4 regions of the Paenibacillus antri genome follow, and region 3 is predicted to be linked to each of the others. Evidence: riboswitches for the same ligand, from Rfam matches in the RefSeq annotation. Region 3 holds a riboswitch; each other region holds the start of a gene.
The links. A riboswitch is a leader RNA that binds a small molecule or an ion and turns the genes downstream of it on or off. The one in region 3 is predicted to bind cyclic di-GMP.
Positions count from the first base shown of each region.

Region 1 (5,268 bases), on a different contig from region 3:
CGCCCTTGATTTCTACGAAAGCTTGGAGTCGATGCGCCTCGAGCTGCGGGACGCCCGCGTCGTAGGGCCGCTCCATTTCGAAATTCCGGTCGTGCTCGGCGACCAGCCGGGCGAGACGATGACGCCGAACGGCGGCATTCTGCTCGCCGGCGAAGACATTAACCCGCAGCGCGTGCTGGTGAAGAAGGAAGTCGACGGCTATAAGACGGGGGACCGGTTCCTCGCGCCGATCGTCGGCGTGCTCGGCTACGATTACAGCAACTTCAAGGTCATTCCGGAAGGCAATCTGCCTGCGGCGGAAAAGGGTGCGGCAACGCGCGAGCGAACCTCGATCGTTTTCGATGAAGACAAACTGACGATCGCCGGGTTCAATATCGAAAACTTCTGGGATAACCCGAGCGCGGCGGGCGCGGAGAAGAAGCGCAAAATCGCGTCGGCGATTGTCGAACATCTGAACGCCCCCGATATTATCGGTCTTATCGAAGTGCAGGATAATAACGGGCAGACGGACGACGGCACGACCGACGCGAGCAAGAGCTACGAGGCGCTGATCGCGTCGGTCGCGGCGGCGGGCGGACCGACGTACGCATATACGGACATCGCGCCGGAGAACAACCGAGACGGCGGAGCGACCGGCGGCAACATTCGCGTCGGGTATTTGTACAATCCGGACCGGGTGACGCTGACGGAGAAGCCTCGCGGCGATGCGACGACCGCGGTCGCCTATGACAAGAAGAACGGGTTGTCGCATAACCCGGGACGAATCGCGCCGACGAACGACGCGTTCGACAGCTCCCGCAAGCCGCTCGCCGCCGAATTCGAGTTCAAGGGCGAGCGCGTGATCGTCGTCAACAACCACTTCAACTCGAAGGGCGGAGACGAGGCGCCGTTCGGCGCGATCCAGCCGCTGCCGCCGATCCTTGCCAGCGAAACGCAGCGCCAAACAATCGCGAACGTCGTGAACGACTTCGTCGCCGGCGTGCTGAAGGAGGACCATAAGGCGAACGTCGTGCTGCTGGGGGACTTCAACGACTTCCAATTTTCCAAGACGCTTGAAATACTGAAGGGCGACGAGCTCGTCAACCTGGTGGACCTGCTTCCGCTCCCGGAACGCTACTCCTACGTGTACCAAGGAAACTCGCAGACGCTTGATCACGTGCTCGTGACCGAACGGCTCGCGCCCGCGACGACGCTGGACATCGTCCACATCAACGCGGATTTCAGCGAACGGGACGGCCGCGTCAGCGACCACGATCCGCTGCTCGTCCAGTTGGATCTGTTCGCGAGAGGCGTCGGCAACGGCGCTGGGCAAGGCTACGGCAACGGCAAAGGCACGAAGAAATAACCGCGAACACGAAAATACGCCCTCCGGACTTAGCGTCCAGAGGGCGTATTCGGTTCTAAGGAAGGAGCGCGGTTCTTGTATTCTCCGCAGTCCAGGCAGCTTTCCACGTTGATCTTCCGCATATAGCACAGATCGTTCGATTTCCCGCAATAGATCGGGGCGTCGTCGGCGATATCGGTGGAAATCATAAGACAATGCTTGCACGATCCGACGAGAGCGGCGGTGATGCGCAGCACCATAAGCCGCAGCGAGTCTTCGTCGTCCGTAAGCAGCAGCTCGGGATCGCTGCCGGACGAGCGAAGCGGTTGCAATGAATCGGAGTCTTCTAGCTTGTACAACGCCTTACCCCCTCGCGCCCGCGAGGGAAAAACGCAATGCTTCCTTCAAACTAGACCCGCCTGTATGTCGTCCGTCTCTAGGGCGGCTTGGCGATCGTAGCTTCCGGCGGAAGCGGTAGACCCATAGCTTTGCGTCCTTCCCTTTCGGAAAAGTTTGCCGTGACCCTGTCCTATGCGCTCGCTTGCGGATGCACGTTCGGTGTCTCCTACTAAATTACCATTACAATACCATAAGTTGGAACCTTCGGTCACTACTATTTTTGCGATTTGCAAAACCTTAAAAATACGAACTATATCTCATGACGGTCGGGGAATGTTCGCTTTTTACGTTGACATTGCCATGTAAGCATTGGTACACTAAAGACGAAACGAAGAATTTACCGGAACGGCGACATATGTCCTGGGGCTGCACGATGGCGCCCGGACTTTTGTTTTGTAAGCGCGGCATGCGTACCTATATTATACGAAGCGAAGGAGTGCTTAAATCGTGTCAACACCGATCGTCGGCGTCGTCATGGGCAGCAAATCCGACTGGGAAACGATGAAGCTCGCGTGCGATATGCTGGAGGCGCTCGGCGTCCCGTACGAGAAGCGCGTCGTCTCCGCCCACCGCACGCCGGATCTGATGTTTACGTATGCGGAGCAAGCCCGCGAGCGGGGGCTCAAGGTCATTATCGCGGGAGCGGGCGGCGCGGCGCATCTGCCGGGCATGATCGCGGCGAAGACGGAGCTGCCGGTCATCGGCGTGCCGGTGCAATCCAAGGCGCTGAGCGGGCTCGACTCGCTGCTGTCGATCGTGCAGATGCCGGCAGGCGTGCCGGTGGCGACGGTCGCGATCGGCGCGGCGGGAGCGACGAACGCGGGGCTGCTCGCGGCGCAGATCGTAGGCGCGTACGACCCGGAGGTCGCGGCGCGGCTTGCGGCGCGGCGGGAGAATACCCGCGCGGAAGTGGAATCGATCGGCGATAACCTGCCGTAAATTGGAGAATACTATCGACATGGAAACTTCTAACATGAGACGAATTTTGCCGGGCGCGACGATCGGCGTGCTCGGCGGCGGCCAGCTCGGCCGCATGTTGGCGCTGAAGGGACGCGAGATGGGGTACCGGTTCGCGACGCTCGATCCGACGCCGGATTCGCCGTGCGGACAAGTGTCCGACCGGCAGGTGACGGCGCATTACGGAGACGAGGGCGCGGCGCGGGAGCTCGGGCGCATCGCGGACGTCATTACGTACGAGTTCGAAAATGTGAACGCCGGCGTCGCGGCCGTGCTCGAGCGCGAGTCGTACGTCCCGCAGGGCAGCGAGCTGCTGCGCACGACGCAGCACCGGCTGCGCGAGAAGCGGGCGGTCGAAGCCGCGGGCGTGCCGGTGGCGCCGTATCGCGAGATCCAGGCGATCGCCGATCTGCGCGAGGCGCTGCAGGCGTTCGGCGCGCCGTGCGTGCTGAAGACGGCGACCGGCGGCTACGACGGCAAGGGGCAGTTCGTCATTCGGCGCATCGAACAAGCGGCCGAAGCGTTCACGTCGCTCGGCGGCGGGAACGTCGAGCTGATCGTCGAGCAGTTCGTCGACTTCGAGCGCGAACTGTCGGTCGTCGCGGCGCGGGGGACGGACGGCGAGGTGCGGACGTTCCCCCCGGCGTGGAACGTGCATGTGAACGGCGTGCTGCACACGTCGACGGCGGCGCCGGGGCTCATCCCGGCCGACGTCGACGCCCGCGCGCGCAAGATGGCGGCGGACATCGCCGCCTCGCTGAACGTCGTCGGCCTCATCGCCGTCGAGATGTTCCTGAAGGCGGACGGTACGCTGTACGTCAACGAGCTGGCGCCGCGGCCTCATAACTCGGGCCACTACTCGATGGACGCCTGCACCGCGTCGCAATTCGAGCTTCATCTGCGAGCCGTCTGCGGCTTGCCGCTGCCGGAGCCGAAGCTGCTGACGCCGGTCGTCATGGTCAACGTGCTCGGCGAGCACGTCGCGCCGCTGCTGCGGTGGATGGAAGCGGGCGGCGAGCGGACGCTGCCGGAAGGCGTGGACGCGAAGCTTCATCTCTACGGCAAGGCGGAATCGAAGCCGGGCCGCAAGATGGGGCACGTGAACCTGCTGACCGACGACCCGGACAAAGCGCTGCGCTGGATCGAGACGTGCGGGATTTGGACGTAGCCGGACGCCCGGTTCGCGGGCCGCGCCGAAAGAAACTGCAAATGTGCAGGTATTACGGGGAACATGGGCGGAAAAAGGCCGAATAACTGCGAAAATACATCTAATTGAGCGAAACCCTCTTTCAACCGCAAAAATAGATGCACTTTCGCAGTTAAATGACGGGCGGAGGTCGCTAGCGATGGAAATAAATGCAGTTTTGCAGGCTAGCGGCAGAAGGCCGTACGATTGCAGATAGACGGAGGAGGAACCATACGATGATCGAACGTTACACTCGGCCCGAGATGGCCGCGATCTGGACGGAGCAAAACAAGTTCCAAGCATGGCTCGAGGTGGAGCTCGCGGCGTGCGAGGCGTGGAGCGAGCTCGGCGTCATTCCGAAGGAGGACGTGGAGGCGCTGCGCGCGAAGGCGGGCTTCGATATCGATCGGATTAGCGAGATCGAGTTGGAGACGCGCCACGACGTCATCGCGTTCACCCGCGCGGTATCCGAAACGGTCGGTCCGGAGCGGAAGTGGGTGCACTACGGCCTGACGTCGACGGACGTCGTCGACACGGCGCTCGGCTACTTGCTGAAGCAAGCGAACGCCATTCTCGAAGCCGATATCATTCGATTCATCGACATCCTCAAGGAGCAAGCCGTTCGCTACAAGGACACCGCCATGATGGGCCGCACGCACGGCGTGCACGCGGAGCCGACGACGTTCGGGCTCAAGCTCGCCCTCTGGTACGAAGAGATGAAGCGGAACCTCGAGCGATTCCGACATGCGGCCGACGGCGTGCAGTTCGGGAAAATTTCCGGCGCGGTCGGCACGTACGCGAACATCGATCCGCACGTCGAAGCGTCCGTCTGCAAGAAGCTCGGCATCAAGCCGGCGCCGATCTCGACGCAGACGCTGCAGCGCGACCGTCACGCGGAATACATGGCGACGCTCGCGTTGGTCGCGACCTCGCTCGACAAGTTCGCGACGGAAATCCGGGCGCTGCAGAAGTCCGAGTTCCGCGAAGTGGAAGAGCCGTTCGCGAAGGGACAGAAGGGCTCGTCGGCGATGCCGCACAAGCGCAACCCGATCGGCTGCGAGAACATCTCGGGTCTCTCCCGCGTCATCCGCGGCCACATGATCACCGCGTACGAGAACGTGACGCTGTGGCATGAGCGCGATATCAGCCACTCGTCGGCGGAGCGCGTCATCCTGCCGGACGCGACGCAGCTGCTCAATTATATGCTGAACCGCCTCGGCAACATCATTAAGAACCTTACGGTGTTCCCGGAAAACATGAAGCGCAACATGGAGCGCACGTACGGCGTGCCGTTCTCCGGCCGCGTCATGACGAAGCTGATCGACAAGGGCTGGAGCCGCGAGCAGGCGTACGACACGGTGCAGCCGCGCGCGATGCAGGCGTGGGAGACGCAGCGCCAGTT
Region 1 is NZ_VCIW01000006.1:258,023-263,290, forward strand. Features, by position in the region: gene FE782_RS12285 (DUF8508 domain-containing protein) at 1-1,345, shown strand, start outside; gene FE782_RS12290 (hypothetical protein) at 1,375-1,683, opposite strand; cyclic di-GMP riboswitch class I at 1,762-1,852, opposite strand; gene purE (5-(carboxyamino)imidazole ribonucleotide mutase) at 2,198-2,662, shown strand; gene purK (5-(carboxyamino)imidazole ribonucleotide synthase) at 2,682-3,848, shown strand; gene purB (adenylosuccinate lyase) at 4,103-5,268, shown strand, end outside.
Region 1: it holds a riboswitch for cyclic di-GMP, as region 3 does, so the genes downstream of both, FE782_RS12290 (hypothetical protein) here and FE782_RS10500 (hypothetical protein) in region 3, are expected to answer to the same signal.

Region 2 (5,268 bases), on a different contig from region 3:
CATCGTTAATGCCGGATAATTCCATCGTACCGCCTATACGCAGAGCGCCGTCGAATGGAGTCAAAGCCGTTTTGTCCTTTGCAAAGTAAATCGGATGATTGAATTCCATATTAGGCGACTGATACGTGATGCTGTACCCTTTCCCCGCAGTGATCGGAAGAGAATAATTTAACTTTTTCATAAGTTGGGAAGACCACGCGCCCGCCGCTAATAAAAACATATCGGCTTCTACCCAACCGGTATTGCATCTTACCCTCTCCACTCGAGCATGGTTATGGACGATATCCGTTACCGCGTCGTTGGTTTTCATTTCGACTCCATTGACCTGCAGCCAATCGATCAGTCCGTTCACCATACTCTCGGGACGAACATGCCGCTCTTTAGGCAGGAATAACGCTCCGGCCAAGTTCGCCTTCATATGAGGCTCCATCTTTAACAATTCGGCCCCGGTAACCAGCTCCGGACGCGGCAAGCCGATACGTTCGACTTGTTTCAAGTCCTCGTACTTATGCTGCAAATCCGATTCGTTCGAGCCCAGGACGAGGAGTCCTTTCCGGTGCATTTCGAATTCGACGCCGTCGTCCACAAGCTCGTCAAACAACTGAAACGTATCCTTGCTTATATGGAAACCGGCATCGCAAGCCAATTGATACTTTTGTTCGTTACAGTAACGCATAAACTGAATTAACCAGGGCGCCAAGAAAGGGACTGCACTCGGTTTAACGTATAAGGGGCTGTCTTTCTTGAACAGCCACTTCATGGACGTTCCTATCATTCCAGGCCCGGGCAACGGTCCCGATAATGTCGGGGAAACCCACCCCATATTGCATCTGGAAGGACCTTCGCCCGGATTGCCTTTATCGATAAGGACTACTTCTTGATTTTGTTTGCGCCAATAATATGCGCAAGCAAGGCCAATAATTCCACCGCCGATAATTGCCAACTTTGCCATGATGCTCCCCCATTCGATTCTCGACTATGGGGGTTTAGATCTGATTAGATCCCCCTTAACCCTTTGCCATAGCCGAGCGTTTCGCCCTGATCGATAAATCACTGCAGAACCTTTCATTGCCGAAGCTTCGTCGCTTGCGAGAAACGCCGCCAAATTCGCTACTTCTTCAGGAGAAGAAATTTGCCCCATCGCTTGCAGAGCGGCTTCAGTATTCGGATCCTCGCTGAGCTGTCTCTCCAGCAACGGAGTTTGCATATTGCCTGTCCAAACGACATTAATACGTATGTTATCTTTCGATCGGGCCGCCGCTTTGCTTTACCATTTGCTGAATCGCATACTTTGCCGTAGGAACATGCCAGTAAGATTAATGTTACTGATTTTATTCCAATCTGCAAAGCTAATTTCGCTAATAAATTTGGCTTGTCGATAATACCCGCATTGGCATGAACGCTGTACTCCTCTAACCTCTGCCCCTCTTCATTCATGTGTATGGCTTCTTGAAGGGTTAGATTGTCCGGCAGAATAACGTTAACGCTGCTCTCTGCGATCAGGACCGGATATCCCCCCGGCAACCCGTTCGGATCAGGGGCATGCACTACCTTTCGATCGAAACGGTTGGCCATCGCTTCTAATACATTCATTGCGGAAGCGGCGGTCATTAGGTCATATCGGCGATCGCGATGAAGCTAGCTCCTCACCTCCTTCGTTAAAGTCGGCTGTCACGAACCGAATACACCTTTTTGAAAACGCAAAAAAACCGTTCGAAATCAATGAATAGACGGTGGGTTCCCGTCGTATTCGGCAGCTGGCGAGCGTCATGGATGAAGGTATCCACCTTAGCCCCTATTAGCTTTGCGTCCTCACTTTTCAGTAAGTTTGCCATTGTCGTACGATGTGAGTATTAGGTTGTTATCGTTTACCATCACACTATCAATTTTTTTGTCGAAATAGAAGTAGGTCCGTGTAATTATTTTCAATGTTGAATAGCCCCCCCCCCCTTCTCCTTCCAACAGTAAGGTTCCGTCCTCCGTAACTTCCCTTCGTTCGGTACAAACGATCCCTCTTGCCGCGGAAGGATTTATTCCCTTTATTTGTAACTATACTGCCCAGTTACTTCAACCATACCGCTATCATAATAATGATGGGTTCCAGTTGTAAGGTAATTATCTGTTATAGGGTGTCCTTTAAAATTTTTATTGAAATACTTTGGGAAAATCTCGGATCGTTGTTCTTAAATGATTGACTGAACTTTTTTATGGTTACTCGTTAATCGCCATATATCTTCACCATATTTACTCCAATCTGCTAGGTTGTTGGAATATCGTGTTCTACAACGTAAATACAGATTTCTCTTTCAATACTTTACCATTAAACTATTCTGCCCAGTTAACGTAGCGAGGCTGCCGATCAGTGCGCCGGCAGCCACATCATGTTGTTTATTGAACGAAACAGGTAAAATGGAAGAAAGCTACGAGAAGGGGGCATGACGGATGACGAATATAGAGGGGGATCCGGCTCTGCCGGAAGTGCATGATGAGAAGAAGGAAAAGGTACGGAAATTCAACATCCTCAACCAGCTCGCTTTGAAGGGTCAAACGGTGCTTGCCGGTTCATCACTGATGGAGTTTTTCCCAATCAACGAGATGCAGATGAAGCTGGAGACCCGATATTGCATCTATAATCGCGGCATTGCCGGATATGTGACGGCAGATTTACTCGCGTCTATGGAGGCATGTATCTTCGAGCTGGAGCCCTCCAAGCTTTTCATCAACATCGGAACCAACGATATCAGCGCACCCGACTATCGACTGGAGCATCTGCTGGCGAATTACGATGAGATTCTGACCCAAGTTGCCCGGCGGCTACCGGGCTGCCGTGTGTACGTCATGGCGTATTACCCCGTGAACGCCAAGGCGGAGTTTCCCTTCGTGCCCAAAGCTTCCATGGAAGAGGTGTTCCAGCGCAGAACTAACGAGGCGATCCGTGAAGCGAACCGGGCGATCGAGCGGCTTGCGGCTAAGCAAAACTATACCTTCATTGACGTAAACGAAGGACTGACGGACGAGGAAGGAAATTTGAACGCGGATTTCAGCAGCGACGGAATTCACATGTACGCGAACGGATATGCCGTCATCATGAACAACTTGCTGCCCTATCTATAAGTGCGGTAACCATGAATATACTTGAACTTGAAACGGGACAGACTGTGTGTGATCGCAGCTGTCCTCTATTGCGCTATGTCTACAATAGGGACAAGTTCTTGTCGCGCATCTAGAAGGTTTTGTTCCGTTAAACTGCCCAGTTACTTCAATGAACAACGGTAGCCGTTAGTGTGCCAGCTGCCGTTGTGTCTTGTGGAACTATCGTCTCCGTTACCGTAACAATCCCACCAATCGTACAAGTATTTAGCTCTTCCATTATAATTTGGTAGTTTCATTTTCAATCTCGCTTATAAAAGAAAGAACAGCGGTTTTCATCTGGTCCAAACCCGGTTGTTCTATCGGAAAATGGCCAGCACCTTCTAGGATTACGCAGTCTTTCTTTCTTTTTAATCTGTTATAAAAAGGTTCACTTAATGCAAAAGGCGTCATTGGATCTACTTCAGGATGGACAAGTAATACTGGGCAAATGTCGAAGCGTTCAGGTTGAATCAATGGTTTCATATTCATAATAGTTCTAAGCAATCGTAAATGGAACCTTTGTGCCTGCCGCAAGCGGATCCCTTATGATCAGTTCGGTCAATTTAATGTTGTTCGTAATTAACTCCATCCTAGATACCTTCGACATAGAAATTCGAAATGGATCCAATATAAAGGGGAAAGCATCCATTGAGATTTACCTAGTCGACTAACAAACTTATTTGGGGCAATTAATCTGCCGGTTTCGTTCCGGGTGATAAAGACGTCGGACCCGGCTTACCGGAAACTTAACCCATTTCATCAATCTTCCACCTTTCCTCCAAATCTATAGAGTACCGGAAGTCGTCGTTGTTGCGCGTGCGCATGCCGTAAAAGATAGAGGCCGTCCCGAAGTAGATGTAACTACTTCGGGACAGCCTCAAGCAGCAACCATGGGTCGTTCGCGGTTCGTCGTTCTGCGCTTTCCGCTTACCGCTCGTACCAGTATCCGTTGACACCCTTCGCGACGCGCAGCAATGCCTCGACATAATAATAGTCGCCCCAGATCATGTAATCGTCGGGACCTTTGCCGGCCAAGACGTTATAGGCGCCGTGCCGCAGTAGCCCCTCGGCATCGGGGTCGTCCACCGTCGAATACGATTCGATCAGCGAGCGCAGCATTCGCCCGCTCGATTGGAGAAGCGCGTCCCGCTCCGGAGCGCCTTCCTCGAGCAGAAGCCCGATTTCGAGAATCCCGCAGAGCGCAATCGCCGAGGCGGAGCTGTCGCGGTTGTCCAGTCCGTCCTTCGGGGCGTCGAAGTCCCAATGCGCGACCCCGTCCTCCGGCAGCCGCGAGAGGAAATACGCCGCCGCCCGCAGAGCCGCATCCAAGTACCGCCGCTCGCCCGTGTAGCGATAGACGAGCGCGAAGCCGTAGACCGCCCAGGCTTGCCCGCGCGCCCACGTCGATCCGTCGCGATAGCCCTGATGCGTCTCGCCGCGGACCGGTTCGCCCGTAGCCGGCTCGAAGCGGAATGTGTGATACGAGGAGCCGTCGCCGCGCATCAGATACTTCAGCGAGCGAGCCGCCTGCACTTCGGCCGCCTCCCGATACGCCGGCTTCCCCGTCGTCTCCGAGGCCCAGAAGAGCAACGGCAAATTCATCAGGCAATCGATAATGATGCGGCCGCCGTGCTCCGCATGCCCCTCCTCGCCCCAAGCCTGCAAATACCGCCCTGCCGGACGCCAACGCTCCATCAGCACGTCCGCGGCCTGTACGGTACGGTCGCGCGCCGCTTCCGCGCCGTCGACAATCCATTCCGCCTTCGTCGACAGCGAATACAGGAACCCGATATCGTGGTGCCCCATCGCCTGACGCGCTTCCATGCGGACGACGAGCCGCGCGGTCAAGCGCCGAGCCGCGTCGCCGAGCGCCGCGTCCCCTTCGAACTCGTGGCCGAGCCACGCCAAGCCGGCATAGAAGCCCTCGATCCATTCGTTGTTGGCGTCGCGCCAGTCGTACCGCTTTTCCTCCGTAATATACGGAAACCGTTCGCCGTGCCGGAGCGCATTCCGTTTCGTCTTCGCGACGGCATCCCGAAGCGCATTCATGACCAACTCATCCATTGCGCCGCGCGCCTCCCTCTCCGCTATTCGCAAATTCCTTTACAGCCGGAACCGATGGCCGCCCGCCTCGAC
Region 2 is NZ_VCIW01000004.1:341,611-346,878, reverse strand. Features, by position in the region: gene FE782_RS09220 (NAD(P)/FAD-dependent oxidoreductase) at 1-952, opposite strand, end outside; gene FE782_RS33270 (SDR family oxidoreductase) at 977-1,207, opposite strand; gene FE782_RS32765 (hypothetical protein) at 1,111-1,611, opposite strand; cyclic di-GMP riboswitch class I at 1,750-1,843, opposite strand; gene FE782_RS09210 (GDSL-type esterase/lipase family protein) at 2,443-3,114, shown strand; gene FE782_RS09205 (alpha/beta hydrolase) at 3,370-3,615, opposite strand; gene FE782_RS09200 (glycoside hydrolase family 88 protein) at 4,060-5,196, opposite strand; gene FE782_RS09195 (heparinase II/III domain-containing protein) at 5,236-5,268, opposite strand, start outside.
Region 2: it holds a riboswitch for cyclic di-GMP, as region 3 does, so the genes downstream of both, FE782_RS32765 (hypothetical protein) here and FE782_RS10500 (hypothetical protein) in region 3, are expected to answer to the same signal.

Region 3 (5,268 bases):
GCAATAACGCGGCTTCGAAATTCTTTTAGTGTCATGTTTAACCTGTTTCCGCAACTGGCACATGCAATGTACTTTTTACGTAATTTAGGACAGGAGCTAATCTTTGAAGGGACTTTATCACCTCTTGTGTTTACGATACGGGTACGCAGGTCAACCTTTCGTTTACTACGACCCGAGGAAGTGAAGATGATACCTGGTTGGGATTTTTTCATCTCATGTCACCCTCATTAAAGTCATAGATCCAGATTGTTAAATATAATCTGTACGTGTTTAATTATACTTTAAAATAATACCCTGACAGCTACGTTGTCAGGGAAAGGATGTTCTCATAATAACAATTACGTCACTAAAGAAAGGGGGTTTAGCATATTTCAAAATGCCTTAGTAACCTAGGGGTTCCGACATAATTTGATATTTCCATCTCTCTCTTCCCGTCAGAATAATGTCGATTGTGTTTATTATATTCGCTAACGACTCCCCTTTTTATAAAACGATAGTATGCCTTTTTATCAAAGGATTCCATATGTCCTTCGTAAATTTCATTTGCTTGGAACCGTAATTCGTCGTGATTCTTGTACTGCTGTTTGTAATATTCTTCTCTGGCTTTTAAGCTTTTAGCAGTTGCTAAAATGACTAGAAGTAACGAAGTGTGCTCAACTTGAGGAAGTTGATTTTGTTCTATATCTCCAATAATCTCATCATATTTTTCTAAATTTAAATATAAGAAGTATTTCCAGGAACGCAGCATTATTAATTCATTTATTGTACTTACACCTTGCTCAGCTACAGAAAAATCCATATGTATATCTGTGTATAATTGGAAACGATCTGAGTGCCTTAACTTATTATGATACTTTAAAAACGGGACCAAGTAGTTACCCTTGTGTAATATTCTAGCTTCACTTAATAATGGATCATTATCTAATAGATTATCTTTGGACTCTAATAACTCCATGAGGATATTATAAGACATTAATTCGTTCGGTTGAGTTACCTCTTCTAGTCCGAAATTTGTAATATAAGGTTCATCTATAGTCTTGCTATAATGAACCATTTTTTGTTGTCTAAATTTCGTTTTTAAAATTTCTGCAGCTGGTATTCTTTTTTCGTCAATCAGGTAAGCTCCTAGTAAATTATTTATGCTATACAGAAGTCTGCCGTTAGTATAAGTACGTTCAACCATAGAAAGTGAGGTTAAGTTATCAAGTAATTCATGAAGCTCTTGATATTGTAATAATGTTAAGTATCTCAACTCGTTGAATGATATCTGTTGTTTCTCAGATGAATTGTCAACAGCTAATGAATACATTATTTTCTTTTCATTTTCTTTTAAATTTGCAAGAGTTGTATCAAAGCAATACGCCATTAACGCTTTTTCCGACTCCTGGTTTCTTCTAGATAGAATATCATCTAAGGAACGCCCGTTCTTCATTTGAGAAATAAAAAACTTTATGTATAGTGGATTTCCGCTTGTTAAATCGTCAAATTGAACCTGTCTATCGTTTAATTCTTGTGGGACGTTACTATTTAACAAGTCAAAAGCCCGAATAACGTCTTCAATGTAATTTTTTGTATTTTCAGGGTCCAACCTAGGAATCGTAACTACGTCCTGTACCCTTAAGTCATGTCTTGAGGTTAGTAGAAATTTATGATTAGAAGGCGCTCTACTAATAAAGGTCTTAATTCCCTCGATTTCTGCCTGTGAGAAGACCTCCAGATTGTCAAGGACAAATAAAAATTTTGTATCTTGCAAGGCCTGAGAAACAAGAGATTCCTTTTGCGCTAATGTCTGTTTTGAAATAAAGTGCCCATCGTAAAAAACAAGCAGAATTTTCTCATATAAATCCTCCAAGGTATTAAATTCACGACTTAACTGTAGTCTTTGATCGAAATAAATTCTTTGATCTTTTGCGCTAATCCATATAACATCATCAAAATCAGTCTTTCCATTGTCAACATCGGTGAGTAGCTCTTCCGCTATTTTATAAGCAATAGACGTTTTGCCAATCCCCCCATCCCCATTTAGTGCGAGTAAATAATTTTTATGGTGTAAAAGCAGTTCTTCCTTTACTTTATTGATCTCATCTCTTCTACCAACGAAGTTATAATAAGGCGCGGGTGGAAATTTGGAATACCTGTTATATGTGGGGTCCGATATAGAATCTTGGGTTTGCTTTTTTCTTACAGAACCAAGTATCATTTTTTCAACAGTAACTAAGTCGTTAGCAAAATCATTATTTGATCCGTTTCTAAAATAAATGAGTCCTTTTTGGAGTTTTTCACCATCAGCCTTGATACAGAAGATTGGCCTTACCTGTTCTTCGAATATTTCAATAACAGCAATGGTTTTATTTAATTCGGTTAGCTGAATTTTATGTAAACGGAATTCAATCGGGTGACTCGCAAACTGGTTTAAGATTCCAACCCAGTTATTGTCGTCTACTAAGGTGTTTTGATGGATACCTACAACTTCTTTCCTACCATCAATTAGCACTTTTACGCCGCAGACAATATAACCCGGTTTAGTCATAGTTGAGTTGGCCATAGACAGAACATCTTTGACGAAATCTGTTTTTGACTTTGACTCACTTGGATTGTAAAAGGTTTCTTTAAAATCCAGTAGAGCGTGCTCCCAATCCGCTAATAATCTTATGATTTTTTTCTCATCCATTGCGTTTCCTCCGAAACATTTTTTGTAATACAAATTTCTACATTATTCCACATATTCCTTCCAAAGTATTACTTTTTCTTTTTTTTGCCTCATTATGACTAATAACAATGGCTTAATAGAAAAAATAGCCCTTCAAAAGAAGTGATACTACGGTTACATAATAGTGATTATGTCAACCTACTATTTCAAAGGAAAGAAAACATTTTATACACAAAAAGAGACACCGATCACGGTGTCTCCGGTCCTCCCGCTTGCGGGAGCACTTTCATTTTGCTTAACAGAATGGATGGATTGGAGGCGAACTCGTCCGATTCCCTCAACGGTTTCCCAGTACTGTCCTTTAGAGGGAGATCCTCGAGCACATACACTTGATCGAGGTAGGTTACGCGAACCGACAAAACCGATAGCTTCGCGTAATCGCTTAAGTTGTACATTTCCTGGCTGAGCCATGCCAGTAATCTATCCTGAAAGTCCTCCTCCGATCCCGTTTGACCGCCGTCGGCGACGGGATCGAATTCCATTGCCAGGTGCACATGTCTGTCCCTCACCTCTACCTGGACATTACGCATCGGCGGAATAAATTGGTCCGGCGCATTGTAATGAACGCGGAAATGCATGTCGGCCGTTACCTCCTGATGATCCCGAACGGCCACCTCCCATCGCGCTTGTCCCCAATCGGCGACGGGAGGCGCGACTAAGAGGATCAAGCTTCCTGCGGCGAGGAGCAGTTTCGCTCCCGCTTTCTCGGCCTTCCGTTCGGCGACCGTCATGATGATGAACAAGGCAATCGCACCGCCAACCAGGTAGAACGCGATCCCATACGCCTTGAACAACGGATCGTCCGACGAATACAGAGGCGAATATGCCAAGACGCCGATTGCTCCTAAGAGGATTAAAAATAGGATGATACCTCTATAACTCATATGCCGCTTCCCTTTTTCACCCAAAAAAAATCCGAGCCCGAAGAATGGAGCAACCCGGCTGTCATGGCGGCGAACCGCTGTAGACCCGTGGCTTTGCGCCTCCTACTTTCGTAAGGATTTGCCTTTGTTTCGATTCGATAGACTCGGTTTCTATGATTCCAATGGATTGGGTAAATTTAACTATGGAGGATTATACCAGTCGTTTGAAAGAGTTGGCAAGACATTAATGAAATGAATAGATTACCGGCAAAAAAAGCAAAGAGCAGTATGAAGGCAACCATACTGCTCTTTGTTATACACTTACGCTTTAAGGTCGAACCGATCCGCGTTCATGACTTTGACCCAGGCGGCGACGAAATCGCGCACGAACTTCTCTTGATTATCGTCTTGAGCATACACCTCGGCGATGGCGCGCAAGACGGAGTTCGAACCGAACACAAGGTCGACGGTCGTCGCCGTACGCACGACTTCGCCCGTTGCGCGATCGCGTCCTTCGTATACGCCTCCGTCCGCAGGCTTCCATTGGACTCCCATGTCCAGCACGTTCACGAAGAAGTCGTTCGTGAGCGTGCCCACCCGGTCCGTGAATACGCCGTGCTGCGTGCCGCCGTAATTCGTGCCGAGCACGCGCAGGCCGCCGACAAGCACCGTCATCTCCGGAGCGGTCAGGTTCAGCAGCTGCGCCTTGTCTACAAGGAGCTCCGCCGGACTTACGCTATACTGCTTCCTCTGATAGTTGCGGAAGCCGTCGGCGATCGGCTCCAGCACGGCGAAGCTTTCCGCGTCCGTTTGCTCTTGGGTCGCATCGCCTCGTCCGCCGGCGAAAGGAACGGTCACATCGAAGCCTGCGTCTCGCGCGGCTTTTTCTACTGCGGCCGTACCCCCGAGGACGATCAAATCGGCCATGCTGACGTTCTTGCCGAAATCCTGTTGAATGGCTTCGAGGATCTTAAGGACTTTGGAAAGTTGGGCCGGCTGGTTCACTTCCCAATCCTTCTGCGGAGCCAGACGGATGCGGGCGCCGTTCGCGCCGCCTCGCATGTCGGAGCCCCGGAACGTGCTTGCGGAAGCCCACGCCGTCGTTACGAGCTCGCTGACGGTAAGCCCCGAATCCAAGATCTTCGCTTTCAGCTCGGAGACTTCGGCATCGGTCAGTTCATACCCCGCAGCCGGTATGGGATCTTGCCAGATGAACACTTCGTCCGGGACTTCAGGGCCAAGATATCTTGCGCGCGGCCCCATGTCGCGATGCGTAAGCTTGAACCAGGCGCGAGCGAACGCATCTGCGAACTCCTCGGGATTCGCATGATAACGCCGAGCGATCTTCTCGTATGCCGGATCCGCGCGCAGCGCCATGTCCGCGGTCGTCATGATCGTCGGCACGCGGACGGAAGCATCCTCGGCGTCGGGCGCGAGATGCTCCTCGACCGGATTGACCGCCGTCCACTGATGCGCGCCGGCCGGGCTCTTGGTCAACTGCCACTCGTATCCGAACAGCATATCGAAGAAGCCGTTATCCCATTGCGTCGGATTCGGGGTCCAAGCCCCCTCGATCCCGCTGGTGATGGCGTCTCGGCCTTTGCCGGAGCCATGCGTGCTCAGCCACCCTAATCCCATCGCTTCGACGGGAGCGCCTTCCGGTTCCGGTCCGACGAGCGCGGCGTCTCCTGCGCC
Region 3 is NZ_VCIW01000005.1:204,223-209,490, reverse strand. Features, by position in the region: gene FE782_RS10505 (RNA-binding domain-containing protein) at 362-2,671, opposite strand; gene FE782_RS10500 (hypothetical protein) at 2,899-3,540, opposite strand; cyclic di-GMP riboswitch class I at 3,640-3,727, opposite strand; gene katG (catalase/peroxidase HPI) at 3,895-5,268, opposite strand, start outside.

Region 4 (5,268 bases), on a different contig from region 3:
ATCTTTATATCGGGGCCGAGGGCGATTCGGAACTGCTCCAAATTGTGGTGCAGCGCATCCAAGTCGACCTCGGCCCGCGTCCATCGGTACGTATCCACAGGGAAGTCACATCCGCAAACAAGTTTTCTCAGAACCTAAGTAGAATCTAAGGGTCTGCCACTGTACTATCTTAGAATCTAAGAATGGCCGTGTCAACGAACCGTGTCATTGGTCCCCCCTGCTTACTTCCCGCTCTGATCGAATACCGATTGCGCTACCTTCACCATCTCTTCATAAGGAAGATTGCCGGTGGAGAGGCGGTAATCGACGCCGTCGTGCGTCCACAGAAGCGTCCGCTGCTCGTTCTCGCCGATCAGGACGCCGACCGTGCGGCCGAGGTCGAGCTCGATGACCGTGCCGATCGAGCTGGACGCCATCCGCTCTTCCGCCGCCTTGGACTCGACGAGCGTGTAGTCGTATTCGCCGACGTACCGGATCATGATCGCGTCGCGCTCGCCGAGCTTGAAGTCCGCCGCCGACCGCTCCTCGACGCCTTCCGGCACGTAGCCCGGATAGATGATGCCGAAGTGTTCGTTCGCTTCCGCCGTTTGTTCGCCTTGGCCTTCGCCTTCGGTCGCCAGCACCGGCACCGACTGGATCGACACGCTCGTCATATTCCGGTTCATATCGAACCAGTTGTCCTCGAAGCTCTTGTCGAACTCGAAGGAGCTGAACGTCACCGTGACCATCTCGTTCGCGTCCGCATCCGTCACGACGACGCGCTGCGGCTTGTAGTCTTCCTTGCTCAGCCAGATTTTCTGGCGGACGAGCGAGGCGTTCTGGTAGTTGGCCAGGACGTCGAAGACGTACGCATTTTCCTCCGCGGTGAATTGGCGCTCGTCGTCGTGGATGATCGATTGCGCCAGCGTCTCGAACAAGTACGCCTGCCCTTGATTGTTCGGCCAGTCGCTCTTGAAGCGGAAGCTCTTATTGAGGTGCGGCGTCAGAACGAACACGCCTTCGTCGTTGCGCAGCACGATCTGCGTAATGTCGTTCGCCTCGTTCGTAAGCGCGATGCGGTAGTACTCCGGCTTCTGATAGCTGACGACGACGCCGTACTCTTGGGGCTCCTGCCCCGTATTCAACACCATGGTGCCTTCCGCGTGATAACTCTCCAGCTTGCCCGTCAACTTCTCGATGTCGCTTACGACACCCGCCGCATCCTTCGCGCCTCCGCACGCCGCCAACAGCAGCGCCACCGCCAACGTCAGCGCCAAGGTCATGACCCACTTGCTACGTCTCATGAGGTCCACCCCTCCGATCGATTTCTTGTACTCGATAACATGTCTATGAGGGGGGTTGGCCATTTATGCAGACTAGCATGACGAGCATGACAAGCGATGGCGGTTGGCGGCGGCGGGCGGGCTCTTCCGTCGGTTTTCCCCAGGACTTGCGCAAAAAGTCATATATTTGTTATGCGGTAGACTCGATTCAAAATCATATCGGCAAAAGTTCTTATATTCCTCCCCCTTCCCACCGGAATCCGGTGGGATTTATGAAGTTTTGCGCATATCGAGGAGATATCGACTCATTCGGATTAAAATATACGCACGATTGCGCAAAAACCCGAACAGGAGACTATCCCTCGTCCCATTGCCACAGTCCGAGCAGCCCCTGCTTCTCCTTGATGACTCGATATTCCGTCACTCGCTCCCCCTTCGCACCGTTTCGCAATGCCTCTAGCACTCCTTTCTCACAGAGCCGTTGCAAATACCGTACCGCCGTCCGATGACTAACGTCTAAGTGCGTTGCAACATCGACGCCTCGCAATACACCCGCGCAACTGAAGGCTAGGAGCATAATTTCCCTCTCGATGAGGGACGGACGAGCCCTAGACTTACGGATCGGTTGAAATCGGCTCAGCACCATGCGCAGCAACGACTGCACGACATCCGGGCGGCTCGCCACGTCGTCGTGCGGAATCGAGATGACGCGGTAGCCGAGCCCTTGCAGGAACGTCTCGCGGTTCAACTCTTCGCAATAACCTCTTCGATCCATCTCCGTCACGTGCGGTCCGAAGCCCTTCACCTCGAAGACGAGCTTCTCCCCCGATCCCGGCAGCCAGACGAAGTCCGCGAAATACGACCTCCCTCGCCAATCCGCCACCTCATACTCCGGGTGAAGCGCATCGAAGCTTCCGAACAACGGCCACCACACCTGCCGCAAGAACAACGTCTCCGCATACCTCTTCCGTGTAAGCCGCCCCCGCCGCTCTCCCGTTCGTCCCTCCAGATGCGACTGCAGCCAGCGTTCGTGCGCGCTCTCGAACGGTTCCGCCACCCCTCGCCCCTCCTCCCCCGGAAAACAAGAAAAGCGCCCCGCCGTCCCGAAAGACGAACGAGGGCGCGCTTCGCCACTCCATAGAAATCTATCGCTTGAACTTCAACATTAATAAATGCGTATTCAGCCGGGACCGCAGCCGGAAGCTGCGCTCCAACACGCCCTTGCCTATCGCGTTCTCCCGCCGGTTCCGCTCCGAGGCGGACTCCGCTTGGTCCGTCGACGACGGCGCCTCGACCGCCTTGAGCCACGCCAACCGCTCTACCGCATGTTCCAGTTCGCCCGGTTGTCCGAAGCGCGTAAGCATCGCCGTCAAAAGCAGGACACACAACATCTTGAATACCATACGCTGCATACCTACCTCCCCAAAGAGACATAGAAAAAGCCCACTCCACAGCTGCTGCTGCAAGTGAGCCGGTACGTGCTTCGTCCGTCACGATGACTGGCCCGGTTTGCGGCAGCTGGCTGGCATGCTTACTCGTAAGCGTAGCCCCTATAGCTTTGCGTCCCCACCTTTCGATGGGTTTGCCTTGAATCAACAAATCGGATATGTAGTTGGTTTCCAAATATCGTTATGCCCCTTCGATCTCGCCGGCGCCGCCCCATCCGCCGCCGAGATCGAACTTCGGCAACAAGTTGGACATATTGTAATTCGATTCGAAGGTGATGCTCAATCTCAGCTTTCCTTGCCTGACGGCGAACTCGAACTGGATCTCGCCGTGCGTCCATCCGACCTTATGGCCCAACGCTTGGATCGCCATTCGGCGGAAATCGTTCCGCTGCGACTCCGTCAACCCGCTCGTGCCTTGGAACGGCCGAGTCTTGCTCGTCTCGAACGGATCGTGCCGGATGCCGAACTTCCCGATCACGTTGCTGCGTATTTGTACGAACACAATGCCGGACGAAAGATTCGCGAGCTCCTCGCTCAGCTTCCCGAACACCATGTTTAACTGCTTCGTTAACGACTCGGTCATCTCCATACATTACATACCCCCTTTCTGTCAACAATAGTTTGCGCGTGTCAACTCTAGTGGGTCGTGTGTCCTATTATAGTAGAATCACCAGTTTGTGACAATAGTAATTTGGCGAAATTGCGAAAAAATTCTACACGATGCGACATCCCTCGGGAAAATGGACCCAGAAACGCAAACGACCGTTCCCGGATTCCCGGGAACGGTCGATCGTCTCGTTCTATTATTCCGTAATAATGACGCTTTGCGTCTCGACATCGAATTCAACGTTCGCATCGAACGCTTCGGCCAAGAAGCGCAGCGGAATGACCGTACGGCCCTCCACCGACTCCGCCGCCACGTCGAGCTTCACGGCAACGTCGTTCACGTATGCCGTGTCGCTGCCGAGCGTCAGCTTCACCGTGACGTCGCCGCGGACGACCGTCACCGTCTGCGTCGCGGCGTCGAACGACACATCGGCCTTCAGCGATGCGGCGATCGCGCGGAACGGCACGAGCGTGCGTCCGTTTTTCGCGAACGGCTTCACGTCAAATTCCGGCTGCTTGCCGTTGACGAACGCCTTGATCCCCTTGTGGCCGGCCTTGTCCAGCAGCTTCGCGAGCTTCTTCACGAGCTTCGCATCGGTCGGGTTTTGCACCGCCGCTTCCTGTTGAGCGACGACCGCCGCTTCGATCTCGCCGTCCGCCTCGAGTTCGAGCGCAAGCGCCTCGGCGTCGACGGTCCGGTCCGCGAGAATCTCGAGAATGACCTCGGCCGCCGGCTTGCCTTCGAGCTTGGAAAGCGCGTTTTCCAACCCATGGGTGTTGCCTTTCCCGTGGTTGCCGTTATTTCCGCCGCCATAGACGTCCGCCGTTACGCTCGTCTCCGCTTGCACGCTCGCCTCGGCCTTCTTCTCAGCGCCTTTGCCCTTGTTGCCATCCGCCGCGCCGACGACCGCGGAGCCGATGCTCATGCTCGCCACCACCGTCGCAAGCGCGAGCAGCGTTACCTTCTTCGAACCTGTCTTCTGATTCATAGAACCCATCCTCCTAAAAAGTATGTAGTCTTGTCTTGATGTCCATATCGTTCGGAAAGGATGGACGGTTTCAGGGGGTCGCGATTTTGGTACAATAAATCAGAACATTATCCAAGGGAGCTTGTCGACCGAAAATGACCCCCACCCTCGTAGTTATCGGCAATGTATTTTTAGATTTGAAGGGGTATGCGTCGCATGCCTACGACCCCATCGGGAAAAACGTCGGCGACGTTCGCTTCGTTCACGGCGGCGTCGGGCGGAACGTCGCCGCCAATCTCGCCGCGCTCGGCGGCGAGACGCGGCTCCTCGCAACGGTCGACGACGGCGCGCCCAGCCGGGAAATCGTCGAGCGGTTGGACGCCCTCGGCGCGGATACCCGCTTTATCCGTCCTGCGGACCGCGGCATGGGCATGTGGATGGCCATTGTGGACGCCGACGGGAATCTGGCCGGTTCGATCTCGCGGCAGCCCGACTTCGCGGGTCTCGCCCGCCTGCTCGAGGACGCCGGCGAGGAGGCGCTTCGGGATGCCACGCACCTCGTCCTGTCGGTCGATCTTACCGAAGCGATCACCCGCCGGGCGATCGAGCTGGCGAAGCGCTTCGGCATCCCCGTCTACGGACTGCCGAACAACCTGCAGGTGATCGGAGAGCATCCCGCGTTGCTCGGCGCGCTCGACTGCTTCGTCTGCAATCATGTCGAAGCCGAGCGGCTCAGCGGCCGCCCCTGGGGCTCGATCTCGAACGAGGAGCGGCTGGCGTCGCTCCGCGCCTTCGTCGACGAACGCGAGCTTCGCGCCATGGTCGTCACCTTGGGAGCCGAAGGCTCCGTGTATTACGACCGCGCCGCCGGCCGCTCCGGCTTCCAGCCCGCGTTCCCCGCGCGGCTCGTCGACTCCAGCGGCGCGGGAGACGCCTTCGCCGCCGGGACGGCGTTCGCCTTGTCGCGCGGACTGCCGCTCGATC
Region 4 is NZ_VCIW01000006.1:105,615-110,882, reverse strand. Features, by position in the region: gene alr (alanine racemase) at 1-98, opposite strand, end outside; gene FE782_RS11695 (outer membrane lipoprotein-sorting protein) at 222-1,283, opposite strand; gene FE782_RS11690 (hypothetical protein) at 1,618-2,319, opposite strand; gene FE782_RS11685 (hypothetical protein) at 2,408-2,674, opposite strand; cyclic di-GMP riboswitch class I at 2,773-2,859, opposite strand; gene FE782_RS11680 (O-methyltransferase) at 2,892-3,299, opposite strand; gene FE782_RS11675 (copper amine oxidase N-terminal domain-containing protein) at 3,514-4,305, opposite strand; gene FE782_RS11670 (carbohydrate kinase family protein) at 4,440-5,268, shown strand, end outside.
Region 4: it holds a riboswitch for cyclic di-GMP, as region 3 does, so the genes downstream of both, FE782_RS11685 (hypothetical protein) here and FE782_RS10500 (hypothetical protein) in region 3, are expected to answer to the same signal.